One region of the Pseudomonas sp. N-1-13 genome, then DNA from elsewhere that is predicted to be linked to it. Evidence: predicted binding sites of a transcription regulator. Region 1 holds the regulator's gene; the other holds the start of a gene.
The links. The regulator sigma-54, encoded in region 1, starts transcription at its own class of promoters, with help from an activator protein. The targets are predictions, from matches to a motif close to ANTGGCATNNANNTTGCTNT.

Region 1 (7,890 bases):
TGATCACCAGGGACATCACGCCCACCGAGTGCAGTTGCTTCACCAGCAGCCCAAACCCGCCACCCGTCGTGTTGCGCCCCAGCAGGGCATGCATCAGAAACAGCGAGGAACGGCCCAGCACTGCCACCACATCGATGCCGGAACGACCAAACAGGCGAACTCTTTCTATCAGTGATTTCTTGCGCATCAGCGCTTCCCCAGCAGATCGGTGCGGTAATCCGTGGCCGGAAAATGGAACGCCACAGGCCCGTCCGGATCACCCTTCATGAATTGACGAATGCGCGGGCTGTCCGAGGCCTTCAATTCCTGGGGCGTACCCTGCCCCAGCACCTGGCCATCGCCGATCACGTAGATGTAGTCCGCAATGCTGGCGGTTTCGGCCAGGTCGTGGGATACCACAATGCTGGTAATACCCAGCGCATCGTTGAGCAGACGGATCAGGCGCACCAGCACGCCCATGGCGATCGGGTCCTGGCCGACGAAGGGTTCGTCATACATGAGGATCTTCGGATCAAGGGCAATCGCCCGGGCCAGGGCGACGCGGCGCTTCATGCCACCGGACAGTTCGTCCGGCATCAAGTCCAGGGCACCCCGCAGCCCGACCGCCTGCAATTTGAGCAGGACGATGTCGCGAATCATCTCTTCCGGCAGGTCGGTATGGACCCGCAAGGGGAACGCCACATTCTCGAACACGTCGAGATCGGTGAACAATGCGCCGCTCTGGAACAGCACGCCCATGTGCTTGCGCGCATCGAACAGATCGCTGCGCGACAGCTTTGGAAGATTCTGCCCATTGACCCAGACTTCGCCGGCACTGGGGCGCAACTGTGCACCCATCAGCCGCAACAGCGTGGTCTTGCCGCACCCGGAAGGCCCCATGATGCCGGTGACCTTGCCACGGGGAATGCGGATATCGATGTCATTGAAAATGCTGCGCGCCCCTCGCTTGAAGGACAATCCCTTCAGCTCGACCGCGTAGGCGTTGTCGGCACTCATCTAAACTCCTTGCGATGCAGCCTCACATCCGAATGCCCTGGCCAACCGACAAACGCCGGACTGCCGGGCACCCGAACCGGCGGCGAACTATATCACTGCAACACCCAAGCGCCCAAGGCCCAAGCCCGCGCCCGTTCAGTCCGGATACAGCTAAAAGAAGAGACTTTGTATCAAGTCATGTGAATCGCTCGAACAAAGCATGACGAACTAACGTGAGGGAATTGTTCATTGCCGCTATAATCGCCGCCTTTTCATCGAGCCATACGATCTCTGACATGAACCAAACCAGCGACCTGATTCAATCGGCACAACGTACCATCCGCCTCGAGCTCGAAGCCGTACAAGGCTTGCTGCCCCATATCGACGCTGATTTCGTACGTGCCTGCGAGATGATTCTGGCCAGCAAGGGTCGGGTGGTCGTGGTCGGCATGGGCAAGTCGGGACACATCGGCAACAAGATCGCCGCCACCCTGGCCAGCACCGGCACTCCGGCATTTTTTGTCCATCCGGCCGAAGCCAGCCACGGTGACATGGGCATGATCACTCGGGAAGACATCATCCTGGCCCTGTCCAACTCTGGCTCCACCAATGAGATCATCACCCTGCTGCCGTTGATCAAGCGCCTGGGGATCCAACTGATCAGTGTCACTGGCAATCCGGATTCGCCCTTGGCCAAAGCCGCCGAGGTCAATCTCAATGTTCATGTCGAGCACGAAGCCTGCCCGTTGAACCTGGCGCCGACCTCTTCCACCACCGCCACCCTGGTCATGGGTGATGCCCTGGCCGTGGCGTTGCTGGAAGCCAGGGGGTTTACCGCTGAAGACTTCGCGTTCTCCCACCCCGGCGGCGCCCTGGGCCGTCGCCTGCTGTTGAAAGTGGAAAACGTGATGCACGCAGGTCAGGAGCTGCCACAGGTGCCACGCGGCACGCTGCTCAAGGATGCACTCATGGAAATGACCCGCAAGGGTCTGGGCATGACGGTCATTCTCGAAACTGACGGCAAACTCGCCGGGATCTTCACCGACGGCGACCTGCGTCGCACCCTGGACCACCCGATCGACATTCACAGTACGACCATCGAGCAGGTCATGACCCCCCACGGCAAGACTGCCCGCGCCGAGATGCTCGCCGCCGAGGCCTTGAAAATCATGGAAGACCATAAGATCAGCGCCCTGGTGGTGGTCGACGACGAAGACCGCCCAGTGGGCGCCCTGAACATGCACGACTTGCTGCGTGCGGGAGTCATGTAAATGAACACAGACCTGCTGCAACGTGGCAAAGCGATCAAACTGGCCGTGTTCGACGTGGACGGCGTCCTGACCGACGGCCGCCTTTATTTCCTCGAAGACGGCAGCGAATTCAAGACCTTCAACACCCTCGACGGCCAGGGCATCAAGATGCTGATGGCCGCCGGCGTGCAGACCGCCATCATCAGTGGCCGCAAGACGCCAGTGGTCGAGCGGCGCGCGAAGAATCTCGGCATCCCCCACCTGTATCAGGGACGAGAAGATAAACTGGTGGTGCTGGACGAGCTTCTGGGGCAACTCAACCTAAGCTATGAACAGGTCGCCTACCTCGGTGACGACCTGCCGGACCTGCCGGTGATTCGTCGGGTCGGCCTGGGCATGGCGGTGGCAAACGCGGCCGGCTTCGTGCGCGAGCACGCCCACGGCATCACCACGGCGCGAGGCGGCGAAGGGGCCGCTCGTGAATTCTGTGAACTGATCCTGCGCGCCCAAGGCCGCCTCGAGGCGGCCAACGCCGCGTATCTGTGAGCCATTTATGCTAAGCAAGAAAATTCGCACCATCGTGGTGTTCGGCTGCATCGCAGCGATTTTCGCGGCGGTCGGCTATTGGAACATCAGCCCGGAACGCTTCCTCGACCGCCCTGCGGTCAAGGTCCAGGAAAATGATATCGACTGGTATGCGACCAACACGCATACCCTGCAATACCTGCCCGATGGCAAAGTGCAGTATGAAATGACGTCCGACAAAGTCGACCACGTCAAGGCCAGCGAAATCACACTGGTCACCAAGCCAGACCTGAACATGTTCAGGGGCACCGAGTTTCCGTGGCACGTGCAGAGCGAACGCGCCGAGGTCAATCCCGACGGCACCGAAGTGGAACTGATTGATTCGGTACGCATCGCCCGGACCGATGAGAAGAACCGTACGACCATCATTACCAGCAGTCGTATGACAGTCTTCCCGCAGCGAGAATATGCGCAGACCGAGCAACCCGTTAGAATCGACGGCGCCGGTGGTGTGTCGACCGGCACGGGAATGAAAGCGTATTTGAAGGAAAGCAGGATACACCTGCTATCGAACGTAAGAGGACAGTATGAAGCTCGCTAAAACCCTCCCTATTTTGCTCAGTCTGGGCGCAGCACTGGGAAGCGCGAGCGCCTGGGCCCTCCCCACCGACCGCGACCAGCCTATCCGCATCCAGGCCGACGACGCCCAACTGGACGACAAGAACGGTGTAGCCACCTATAAAGGTGACGTGATCATCACCCAGGGTTCGATGAAGGTCACCGGCAACACCGTGACCATCACCCGCACCCAGTCCGGCGACATCGACGTCGTCACCTCGGTGGGCAATCTGGCCTACTTCGAGCAGATGCAAACCGCGGGCGACACCAAGCCGGTTCAAGGCTACGGGGTAACCATTCAGTACCACGCCGCCAAAGACCGCGTGGTGCTGATCGATCGCGCCAAGGTCGTCGACAAGGACAACAACATCACCCAGGGCGAGAAAATCGTCTACGACACGGTCAAGAAGCTGGCCAGCGCCGGTCGCGCCACTGGCAGCAAGGTCACCGAGCAGCGTCCACGGATCGACATGGTCATCCAGCCGAAAAAGAAAACCGACGAGCAGAAGGCCCAGTAATGGCAACTCTGAAAGCTCAGCACCTGGCCAAGAGCTACAAGAGCCGCCAAGTCGTGCGTGATGTCAGCCTGTCCATCGACAGCGGCCAGATCGTCGGCCTGCTCGGCCCCAACGGCGCGGGCAAGACCACTTGTTTCTACATGATCGTCGGCCTGGTTCAGGCCGATCAGGGCCGCGTCCTGATCGACGACCTGGACGTCAGCCACCAGCCGATGCATGGCCGGGCGAAGGCCGGTATCGGCTATCTGCCGCAAGAAGCGTCGATCTTCCGTAAACTGTCGGTTGCCGACAACATCATGGCGATCCTCGAGACCCGCAAGGAACTCGACAAGGCCGGTCGCCGCCAGGAACTGGAAAGCCTGCTGCAGGAATTCCACATCAGCCACATCCGCGACAACCTGGGCATGAGCCTGTCCGGTGGCGAACGGCGCCGCGTGGAAATCGCTCGCGCCCTGGCCACCGCACCGAAATTCATCCTGCTGGACGAACCATTCGCTGGCGTGGACCCGATTTCGGTCGGCGACATCAAGCAGATCATCCACCATCTCAAGGCCAAGGGCATCGGCGTATTGATCACCGACCACAACGTTCGCGAGACGCTGGATATCTGTGAAACCGCCTATATCGTCAATGATGGCCAGTTGATTGCCGAAGGCGACTCCGCGACCATCCTGGCCAATGAACTGGTCAAGGAAGTGTATTTGGGCCATGAGTTCCGCCTGTAAGCGAAAAGTGTCTGGTCAATCACCTCGGCGTCGCTAATTTTATTACGTGACGCCCTAGGCAAACACTTCAGTTTCAGGCATATAATTTGCTTAAGTTTGGCGCTTCGGCGCCCTGTAGTGGATGGCGCATGTGCGCCGGCGAATAAGGTGTTAAGCCCCAGCCATGAAACCATCGCTAGTCTTGAGAATGGGCCAGCAGCTGACGATGACACCGCAGCTGCAACAGGCCATCCGCCTGCTCCAATTGTCGACCCTGGACCTGCAACAGGAAATCCAGGAGGCCCTGGAGTCCAATCCGATGCTCGAACGCCAGGAAGAAGGCGACGACTTCGACAACACCGATCCGCTGGCCGATAACGTCGAGCAAAAGACCAACACCGAAATCCCGGAACCGTCCTATCAGGAAACCGCCCCGACGGTGGATAACCTTGAGGATGGCGAATGGAATGAACGCATCCCCAACGATCTGCCCGTGGATACTGCCTGGGAAGACGTCTACCAGACCAGCGCCAGCAGCCTGCCCAGCAGCGATGACGACGAGTGGGACTTCACTACCCGCACCTCCACCGGCGAAAGCCTGCAGAGCCACTTGCTGTGGCAACTGAACCTGGCGCCGATGTCCGATACCGATCGTCTGATTGCCGTGACCCTGATCGACTGCATCAACAATCAGGGCTACCTGGACGAGACGCTTGAAGAAATCCTCGAGGCCTTTGACCCCGAGCTGGACATTGAGCTGGACGAAATCGAAGCCGTCCTGCACCGCATCCAGCAGTTCGAACCCGCCGGCATCGGTGCTCGCAACCTGGGCGAGTGTCTGCTGCTGCAACTGCGTCAGTTACCCGCCAAGACGCCTTGGCTGGCCGAAGCCAAGCGACTGGTCACCGACTACATCGACTTGCTGGGCGGTCGCGACTACAGCCAGTTGATGCGTCGCATGAAGCTCAAGGAAGATGAACTGCGCCAGGTGATCGAACTGGTCCAGAGCCTCAACCCGCGCCCAGGCTCGCAGATCGAGTCCACTGAACCCGAATACGTGGTTCCCGACGTGATCGTGCGCAAGCACAACGACCGCTGGCTGGTGGAACTGAACCAGGAATCGGTGCCCAAGCTGCGGGTCAACGCCCAGTACGCCGGCTTCGTAAAGCGCGCGGACACCAGCGCCGACAACACCTTCATGCGCAACCAGTTGCAGGAAGCGCGCTGGTTCATCAAGAGCCTGCAAAGCCGCAACGAAACCCTGATGAAAGTAGCCACCCAGATCGTCGAGCATCAGCGCGGCTTCCTGGAGTACGGCGACGAAGCCATGAAGCCGTTGGTCCTGCACGACATTGCCGAGGCAGTGGGCATGCACGAGTCGACGATTTCGCGGGTGACCACCCAGAAATTCATGCATACCCCCCGGGGCATTTATGAACTGAAATACTTTTTCTCCAGCCACGTCAGCACCTCCGAAGGCGGTGAATGCTCGTCCACAGCCATCCGCGCGATCATCAAAAAACTGGTGGCCGCGGAAAATCAGAAAAAGCCGTTGAGTGACAGCAAGATCGCTGGTTTACTGGAGGCACAAGGCATTCAGGTGGCCCGCCGTACCGTCGCCAAATACCGTGAATCCCTCGGGATCGCACCTTCGAGCGAACGCAAGCGGTTGATGTAACAGGCCACGCCACAGCGTTCCAGTGGCAGGCATTTCTGCCTGCCGCTTTATGCACTGGCAACGAAGGAGAAGCTGTATGCAAGTCAACATCAGTGGACACCAACTGGAAGTGACCGAACCTCTTCGCGAATACATCGGCGAAAAACTCGAACGATTGGAGAGGCATTTCGACAAGATCACCAACGTGCAAGTCACGATGAACGTCGAGAAGCTGCTGCAGAAAATCGAAGCCACGTTGCATATCCCCGGCGGAGAGGTGGTTGCCAATGCTGCGCATGAAGACATGTATGCCGCGATTGACCTGCTGACCGACAAGCTGGATCGCCAACTCAAAAAGCATAAGGAAAAGACCCAGAGCCTCCTCCAGGGCGCGACCGGTCGTTAACCCCCCTAATCCATGATCCGACTAGAATCCATCCTGACCCCCGGCCGTTCCCAGGTGAACGTGCCGGGTGGCAGTAAAAAGAAAGCCCTCGAACAAATTGCCAACCTGATCCACCGAGAGGTACCGGATCTGGAAATGCAGGATGTCTTCGAGGCCCTGTTTGCCCGTGAAAAACTGGGCTCCACCGGCTTTGGCAACGGTATCGCCATTCCCCATTGCCGCCTCAAGGCCTGTACAGCGCCGATCAGTGCGTTGCTGCACCTTGAAGCACCCATAGATTTCGACGCCATCGACGGCGCACCGGTCGACCTGCTGTTTGTACTGCTGGTACCGGAAGCGGCGACCGATGCGCACCTTGAGCTGCTGCGCCAGATCGCCAGCATGCTGGACCGCAAGGAAGTGCGCGAGAAATTGCGCAGCGCGCCGAGCAACGAAGCCTTGTATCAGGTTGTCCTGGACGAGCAGAACGGTCATTAAACATGCGCATGATCATTGTCAGCGGACGCTCCGGCTCCGGTAAAAGCACGGCGCTTAACGTGCTTGAGGACAGCGGCTACTACTGCATCGACAACCTGCCGGCCGGCCTGCTGCCGGAACTGGCCGAGCGCGCCCTGATCCACACCGAACTGGCGCAACCGCTGGTGGCGGTCTCCATCGATGCACGCAATCTGCCGAGCCACCTGTCGCGGTTCCCGGAGCTGCTCGCGGAAGTGCGCAATCGGCACATCCAGTGCGATGTGCTGTATCTGGATGCCGATGAGGAGACGCTGCTCAAGCGTTTCTCCGAAACCCGTCGGCGTCACCCCCTGAGCAACGCAAGCCGCTCCCTGGCCGAAGCCATTCATGACGAGAGTCAGCTGCTGGGGCCGATCGCCGACCTGGCGGACCTGAAGGTCAATACGACCCACCTGAACCTGTATCAACTGCGCGACACCATCAAGCTGCGCCTGCTGAACCAGCCGGAGCCAGGCACGGCATTTCTGGTGGAGTCGTTCGGCTTCAAGCGCGGAATGCCGGTAGACGCCGACCTGGTGTTCGATGTGCGCTGCCTGCCCAATCCTTATTGGAAACCGGAGCTGCGCGAACAATCGGGGCTCGACCAGCCGGTGATCGACTACCTGGCCGCCCAGCCGGATGTCGAGGAAATGTACCAGGACATCTCCAGCTACCTGCTCAAATGGCTGCCGCGCTTTGCCGCGAGCAACCGCGCCTACGTCACGATTGCCATTGGCTGTAC
Region 2 (7,890 bases), 4.1 Mb from region 1:
TGCTGATTTTGCTGCCGGTGCTGGTGACCGAGTGCTGCGCGATCCTGGTGGAACGCGCCCAACCGCGCAATCTGTTCGTGTACATCTTCTGTTCGGGATTTCTCGCCGCCGCGCTTTCGGCGTTGTTGTGCCTGCTAGTGGGGCTTGGCCTGCTGTGGTACGACGGGGTGTTCGCCATGCCTTACTGGCTGGAAGATTTCATCGGCTACCTCTGGCTGATCATCTTTCCCGAGGCGTTTATCAACGGCATGGTGGTCAGTGCGTTGGTGGTGTTCAGCCCCGAATGGCTGGAGACTTTTAACCGTACGCGCTATCTGTCGGCCCCCTGGAAGGATGACGACAAGCCTTGATTCACATCAAGGCTGAGCAGCCGGGTGCGCTTCATGCTCTGGAAAAATTCCAGGAGCACAACCATGAGTGTTTATGAGTGGGCGAGACAAGAGATCAGGCGCAGCCAGGACGCGGCAGTGGAAATCGGCTTCGACCCGGGCCTTAGCCTGCGGGCCTTGCTCAGTGCGATCGTGCAGCAGAGCAAGGCGGTGCGCAGTGCTGAAGACCTGGCCGATGAACTGAGTTTCCTGGCGGAGAATCTCGACGATGAACAGGACTACGGTTTCATGCGGCCTTAAAGCGACAACGCGGTGGGGAAACTCATGGCTCCCTAGTGGCGAGGCTCGAACTCTTCGCTGAACAGGTCGTCCTCGGCATCGGGGCTGACCGGGATCTTGTGTTCTTCCGACGCCCAGGCGCCCAGGTCGATCAGTTTGCAGCGGTCGGAGCAGAAGGGCCGGAAGGTGTTTTCCGGGCTCCATTCCACAGGGGCGCCACAGGTTGGGCAATCAACGGTTGGGGTTTGGCTCATGACTGGCCTCCACGCAAAGTAAGGTAAAAGTGATGCAGGCGCTCGACCTCGCTGTGCAGCCAGGCGAGGTCGCGGTCATTGACCACCACGTCGTCGGCATGGCTCAAGCGATCCTGACGGCTGGACTGGGCCTTGAGGATCGCCTGGACCTGTTGCTCGCTGGTCTTGTCGCGCTGCAAGGTGCGTTCGATCTGTAGTTGTTCCGGCACATCGATCACCAGGATCCGCTGGGTCATGGCGTACTGGCCGGACTCGATCAACAGCGGCGACACCAGAATCGCATAGGGTGATTGTGCCTGGGCCAGATGATGAGCGATTTCCTCGGCGATCAACGGATGTAGCAGCGCCTCGAGCCAGCGGCGTTGCTCGGCATCTTCGAAAATCAGTTGGCGCAGGGCCGCTCGGTCCAGTGTGCCGTCGGCCTGCAATACGCCGGGGCCAAAATGTTCGGCGATCTTGGCCAGCGCCGGGCGTCCGGGTTCGACCACCCAGCGCGCCGCGTGATCGGCGTCGACGACGTGTACGCCCAGGTCGATAAAGTGCTGGGCCGCCGCGCTTTTGCCGCTGCCGATACCGCCAGTCAGGCCGAGAATCCAGGGTTTTTCTGCGGGGCTATTCATTAAAATCGACATTAGGAACCGACAGACTGCCAATAGAAGTCGGTTATTTGACCACCCCAGAGCAAGGCAATCCAGCCGGCAATGGCCAGATAGGGCCCAAAGGGGATTTGCGTCGATGTCGGAGCATCACGCAGGCGCAGCACAATGACCCCGATAACGGCGCCCACCAGCGATGACAACAGCAACGTCAGCGGCAGGATCTGCCAGCCGCCCCAGGCGCCCAGCATCGCCAGCAGCTTGAAATCCCCGTAGCCCATGCCTTCCTTGCCAGTGATCAATTTGAACACCCAGAACACCGACCACAGCGCCAGATAGCCGGCCACGGCGCCCCACATCGCCTGATTCAAGGGGACGAACAAGCCGAAGCTGTTGACGATCAAGCCCAGCCACAACAATGGCAGCACCAGGGTGTCGGGCAACAATTGGTGCTCGGCATCGATCAGGCTCATGCCCAGTAGGCCCCAGGTCAGCACCATCACCATTGCGGCCTGCCAGCCAAAGCCGAAATACCAGGCGACGAACGCCGACAGGATGCCGCAGGCCAGTTCGGTCAGGGGATAGCGCCGGCCGATGGGCGCGGCACAACTGGAGCAACGACCGCGCAATGCCAGGTAACTCAATAGCGGAATGTTTTCCCAGGCCCGGATGCGGTGGCCGCAGTGCGGGCACTGGGAATGCGGCAGCATCAGGTTGTAGACCGGGCCAGGGGCTTCGGCGGGCAGGCCCAGCAAGTCATGGGCTTGCAGCCGCCATTCGCGCGAGAGCATCTTGGGCAGGCGCCACACTAGGACGTTGAGGAAACTGCCGATGATCAGTCCGAGCAGTAAAGCGGCGAGCACAAAGGCCAGGGGATACAGCGCGAAAAATTCGGTCAGGGGCATGTCAGATCGCAGAGCCGAGTTGAAAGATGGGCAGGTACATGGCAACCACCAGGCCGCCGACGACCACCCCCAGGACCACCATGATGAACGGTTCCATCAGGCTGGTGAGATTGTCCACCAGATTGTCCACCTCGGCTTCATAAAAGCTCGCCACTTTGTCGAGCATGTCGTCCAGCGCGCCGGACTCCTCGCCGATGGCGGTCATCTGGATCGCCATGTTCGGGAATATGCCTGAAGCACGCATGGAAAAATTCAATTGCATGCCGGTCGAGACATCCTGCCGGATGCGTTGTACCGCGCGTTTGAACACCACGTTACCGGTGGCGCCTGATACCGAGTCCAGGGCTTCCACCAGCGGCACGCCGGCCGCGAATGTCGTGGACAGGGTCCGGGCGTAGCGGGCCACGGCGGATTTGTACATCAGGGTGCCGATCAGCGGCAGTTTGAGCAGCCATTTATCGCGCCAGTCACGCAAGCCCTGGGAGCGCTTGAGTGCATGTTTGACACCGAAGAACGCCGCCACCGCGCCGCCCAGCAGCATCCACCACCACTGCTGCATGAACTCCGACAGGCCGATGACCATCACCGTGAAGGCCGGCAGTTGGGCGCCGAACCCGGAGAATACCGATTCGAACTGCGGCACCACCTTGACCAGCAGAATACCCGTGACCACGGCGGCGACGAGCACCACGGCCGCCGGGTAGGTCATGGCCTTCTTGATCTTGGCCTTGAGGGCTTCGCTTTTTTCCTTGTAGGTCGCGACGCGCTCCAGCAGCGTATCCAGGGCGCCGGCCTGTTCACCGGCGTCCACCAGGTTGCAGTACAGTTCGTCGAAGTATTGCGGGCTCTTGCGCAACGACGCGGCGAAGCTGTTGCCGGCGGCGACTTCCTGTTTCACCTCGTCCACCAGCTTGCGCATGTTGGCGTTGTCGAAGCCTTCGCCAATGATGTCGAACGCCTGCAACAAGGGCACGCCGGCCTTGAGCATGGTCGCCATCTGACGAGTGAACAGGGCGATATCCAATGGCTTGATACGCTTGCCCTTGCTGAATATCGAGGTGGACTTCTTGCGAACCTTGCCTGGGTTGATGCCTTGTTTGCGCAACTGGGCCTTGACCAGGGCCGGGCTCTGCCCAGTCAGTTCGCCGGTCATTTTCGTGCCTTTGCGGTCTTTGCCTTCCCACGTGTAAACGTCGGTTTTTATTGCCTTGACCGCCATGTTCAATCCTTGGTGACCCGGTTGATTTCTTCGAGGCTGGTGATGCCTTGCATCACTTTGAGCAGTCCCGAGGCGCGCAGGTCATTAAAACCGTCCTTGCGCATTTGCAGGTCGATTTCCAACGAGTTGCCCTCGGCCATGATCAGCCGTTGCAGCTCGGGCGTATTCCTGACCACTTCGTAAACCCCCACGCGCCCCTTGTAGCCGTTGTTGCACTGTTCGCAACCGACCGGCTCATAGATCGTGAACGAGCCGATGCGTTCCCGGGGGAAGCCTTCCTTGAGCAGGGTTTCCTCGGGAATCTCGATGGCCCTTTTGCAATGCGGGCACAGCTTGCGCGCCAGTCGCTGGGCGATGATCAGGTGGACCGCCGTGGCGATGTTGAAGCCGGGAATGCCCATGTTGTGCAGGCGGATCAGGGTTTCGGCGGCGCTGTTGGTGTGCAGGGTGGAGAGCACCATGTGTCCGGTCTGGGCGGCCTTGATGGCGATTTCGGCGGTTTCCAGGTCGCGGATCTCGCCCACCATGATCACGTCCGGGTCCTGGCGCAGGAACGAGCGCAGGGCCTGGGCGAAATCCAGACCCTGGCGCGGATTCACGTTGACCTGGTTGATGCCTTCCATGTTGATTTCCACCGGATCCTCAGCGGTGGAAATATTGATGTCCACAGTGTTGAGGATATTGAGCCCGGTATAGAGCGACACGGTTTTGCCAGAGCCGGTGGGCCCGGTCACCAGAATCAACCCTTGTGGTTGTTTGAGCGCCGCCATGTACAGCTCTTTCTGGTCCGGCTCGTAGCCCAGGGCATCGATACCCATCTGCGCGCTGGAGGGGTCGAGGATCCGGATCACCACTTTTTCACCCCAGAGCGTCGGCAGGGTGTTGACCCGGAAGTCGATGGACTTGTTTTTCGACAGGCGCATTTTCAGGCGCCCGTCCTGGGGTTTGCGCCGCTCGGAAATATCAAGGCTGGCCATTACCTTCAGGCGCGCGGCGATGCGGGTGGCCAACTGGATCGGCGGGCGGGCCACCTCTCGCAGCATGCCGTCGGTACGCACCCGCACCCGGTAGATTTTTTCATAGGGTTCAAAGTGCAGGTCGGAGGAGCCGCCCTTGATCGCGTCCAGCAGCATCTTGTTGACGAACCGCACCACCGGCGCATCGTCGGTGTCCTGGCCGGCGATGGAGTCTTGCTTGTGATCATCGATCGACTCGATGTCCAGGCCGTCGAGGTCGACATCGCCCATGCCTTCCAGGCCGGTGCTGGTGGATTCGAAAAACTTTTCGATGGCGTCGCTGAGCTTGTCGTCCTCCACCAGAATGGCTTCGGTGGTCAAGCCGGTGCTGAACTGAATGTCATTGATGGCCTGGTGATTGGTGGGGTCGGAGATGCCCACGAACAGCTTGTTGCCACGCCGCCACAGCGGCAGGGCGTGGTGCTGGCGCACCAGTTTTTCGCTGACAAGGCCGGTGGGTTGGGTTTCCTTGTCCAGGCTGTTGAGGTCCAGCAGGGCCACGCCGAAATGCTCCGAGGCAATTTCCGCCACCTGGCGACTCTGGACCAGTTTGTTCTGCACCAGGTAACTGACCAGGGGCATGCGACTGCTTTGGGCTTGTTGGTACGCCTGCTGCGCACTTTGCTCGGTGATCAGTTCGGCCAGCACCAATTGCTTGGCCAGACCGCTTAAGGCGATGTCATTCATGGGAATCCCGGACGCGGACAGTTCATGACTTATAGCCTAGTCAAGCATCCAGACCAAACCAGCGGGGCGCAGTGACAAAAAACGTCAGATAGTGCGCTTGTTGGGGTAGGACATAGGGGCGCTGCGGGTCGAAGTCCCTTGCCTGCGGGCGCGACAGGGTTGGCACATGCCATGCAATGGCCTCCTCAGGTCATGAGACTCCACCTCATGCTTTGGAGATTATCTATGAATAAGCAAAACGGTTTTACCTTGATCGAGTTGCTGATCGTTGTGGCGATCATCGGCATCCTGGCGACGTTTGCGTTGCCGCAGTATTCCAAGTATCAAGCGCGGGCGAAAGCTACGGCGGGGCTGGCGGAAGTCTCCGCGTTGAAGGTGCCGTTCGAGGACGTCATGAACCAGGGAACCAACCCGACGTTAGCCAACATCGGCGGAACATCGCCCACCAGCAATTGCACCCTGACCGCTTCAGGTACTGCAGCGGACGGAACCGGAACCATTGCATGCACCCTGCTGAATGCGCCAGCTCCCGTTCTCGGCAAGGCAATCACCCTTTCCCGTTCAGCAGCCGGTGTCTGGACCTGCGCTTCGACGGCCGTCCAGGAATTCTTGCCCGCTGGTTGCACGGGGGCCGCTGCACCCTGATTTTGGGTCTGGTTGAGCCGGTGGCGAGGGGCTTTTCCCCTTGCCCAGGAAAACCTCAACAATTCATAAACTTAGGGAGCGCCGAAAAAGCCGCAACTTGCATGTCCCAAATCAGCAGGCCATGCATTTTGCATGATTGTGAAAATTGCCGTTTCGCTTAACTGGTTGATTTTAAAAGAATTAATTAATTCGTGAAAACTGGCACAGCCTTCGCACTACTCCTGATAACCCTGCCGGGAAACACCTCCGGCAGTTTTTGAGAAAAACAGGAGTTACTCGTATGAAGAAGTTCGCTATCACTGCCGCAGCTGCCACCGCCCTGACTCTGACCATGGCTAGCGCTTTCGCCGAGACCACTCAAGCAACTCAGGCTCCGATGATGCTGGCTGCTGGTGAAGTGACAGAAGCCAAAGAAGATGTTTCTGATACCTGGATCACCACCAAGGTCAAAGCCGATCTGGTCACTGAAAAAGGCATCCCAGGTTCCGATATCAAGGTAGAAACCAATAAAGGCGTAGTGTCGCTGTCGTCGACTACTGTCCTGACCGACGCGCAAAAAGACACCGCCGTGGCGATTACCAAGAAAATCAAAGGCGTCCGAGACGTTTCGGCTGACGGCCTGAAATCCGAGTAAGACTCAAGGCTTCTCGCCTGGACCGGGAGAAGGCACGGCAAGCGGGCTGAGACATACGTTTGCCGTTGCTTTGGAGTTCATGCGAAGGCCACACGGAAGTGGCCATTACAGGCCCCCGGCATTCGTGCCGGGGGCCTGTTCTATTGCGCAATGGAAAAGTATTCAGGGACCCATCTGGGAAATCGACTGGCCGATTTCGCGAGCAGGCTCGCTCCCACAGTGGACGAGCTTCTTCGGCAAGATGCGTTCGAATGTGGGAGGGAGCCTGCTCGCGATTGGCGGCAGCACATCCCACGCCATCTCAACTGAATGACAGAACCGCTCAGCGCCCCCGCTTGCTGGTGATCTGCACCAACCGATTCCCCTCGAAACGCAGGTACTGGTACATGCCACTGTTGGGGCCGTAGGTCCATTCTTCCACCGGGTATTCTTCCCGGCGATTGACGCTGCGTTTGTAGCCCAGGTCATCCCGCGCCGCGGGTTGCCCGCATTTTTGCAGGACTTCGCTGGAGCGGTCACCGACGCTGATCAACTGGCTGCCACAGCGCAATGTATCGGCTGCCGACGTCTGGCCGCTGGCGAGCAGCAAGATCAGGCTAAGCCCGTACAGACGTTTCATCTTATTCGGCATCCAGATGCATGGGGGTGATCACGCGCCCGTCGCTTTCGGCCTGACCGAGGCTGGCGTCGATGAAATACACACGGTCATCGGCCAATTGCCCTTTGTCCACCAGGAAATCCTTGATGCTGCTGGCGCGCTCCTGTCCCAGCTGGCGCAACAGCACTTCGTTGCCACTCCAGAACGAGATCACGCCTTCGCGCAGTTTTTCCGTGCGCGCCTTTTTATCCAGTTGCGTCCATTCGACCGGTGGCTGGGTCTTGAGACGGGTGCGATAGATGCCTTCGAGCAGCGGTGCCTTTTCATCCTCGGGCACCTCCAGCAGCGAGGCCTTGGCAGGGACTTTGTCGCCTCTGCGCTGCAGCATCTTGTAGTAGTTGTACTGGTATTCGCGTTCCAGACGCTGGGCGGCGAGCAGCGGACCGTCGCTGCTTTGGGCGGCGGTGCCTTCGATCTCCAGGCGCAACTCCGGACGTTTACCGAGGGCTTCGGACAACTTGAGCAGCGTGCCTTCGTTGTCCGGGTTCAGTTCGCTTGAGCCCGGGGCGAATGACACGCTGCCCAAGTCTTGCGAGGCACCCCCGGCCACCAGCCCACCGATGAGTTTGAATGGCGCCTGGGCCGCCCGTACCACTAGGTTGCGCAGGGTTTGCCAGACAATCGGCATCACGCTGAATTGCGGGTCATTGAGGTCGCCGGAAACCGGC

Region 2: AC3I65_RS03575 (pilin) is a predicted target of sigma-54. The motif match lies at 5,444-5,463, and genes of this name have one in related genera.

Annotation. Positions count from the first base shown of each region.
Region 1 is NZ_JBYNRI010000001.1:4,914,527-4,922,416, forward strand. Features, by position in the region: gene mlaE (lipid asymmetry maintenance ABC transporter permease subunit MlaE) at 1-187, opposite strand, end outside; gene AC3I65_RS22060 (ATP-binding cassette domain-containing protein) at 187-996, opposite strand; gene AC3I65_RS22065 (KpsF/GutQ family sugar-phosphate isomerase) at 1,272-2,246, shown strand; gene AC3I65_RS22070 (KdsC family phosphatase) at 2,247-2,771, shown strand; gene lptC (LPS export ABC transporter periplasmic protein LptC) at 2,779-3,351, shown strand; gene lptA (lipopolysaccharide transport periplasmic protein LptA) at 3,338-3,886, shown strand; gene lptB (LPS export ABC transporter ATP-binding protein) at 3,886-4,611, shown strand; gene AC3I65_RS22090 (RNA polymerase factor sigma-54) at 4,775-6,268, shown strand; gene hpf (ribosome hibernation-promoting factor, HPF/YfiA family) at 6,345-6,653, shown strand; gene ptsN (PTS IIA-like nitrogen regulatory protein PtsN) at 6,666-7,130, shown strand; gene rapZ (RNase adapter RapZ) at 7,133-7,890, shown strand, end outside.
Region 2 is NZ_JBYNRI010000001.1:792,160-800,049, forward strand. Features, by position in the region: gene AC3I65_RS03540 (energy-coupling factor ABC transporter permease) at 1-350, shown strand, start outside; gene AC3I65_RS03545 (hypothetical protein) at 414-629, shown strand; gene yacG (DNA gyrase inhibitor YacG) at 662-862, opposite strand; gene coaE (dephospho-CoA kinase) at 859-1,482, opposite strand; gene AC3I65_RS03560 (prepilin peptidase) at 1,494-2,363, opposite strand; gene AC3I65_RS03565 (type II secretion system F family protein) at 2,365-3,582, opposite strand; gene pilB (type IV-A pilus assembly ATPase PilB) at 3,585-5,285, opposite strand; gene AC3I65_RS03575 (pilin) at 5,511-5,930, shown strand; gene AC3I65_RS03580 (BON domain-containing protein) at 6,211-6,564, shown strand; gene AC3I65_RS03585 (DUF2845 domain-containing protein) at 6,887-7,183, opposite strand; gene AC3I65_RS03590 (DUF748 domain-containing protein) at 7,185-7,890, opposite strand, start outside.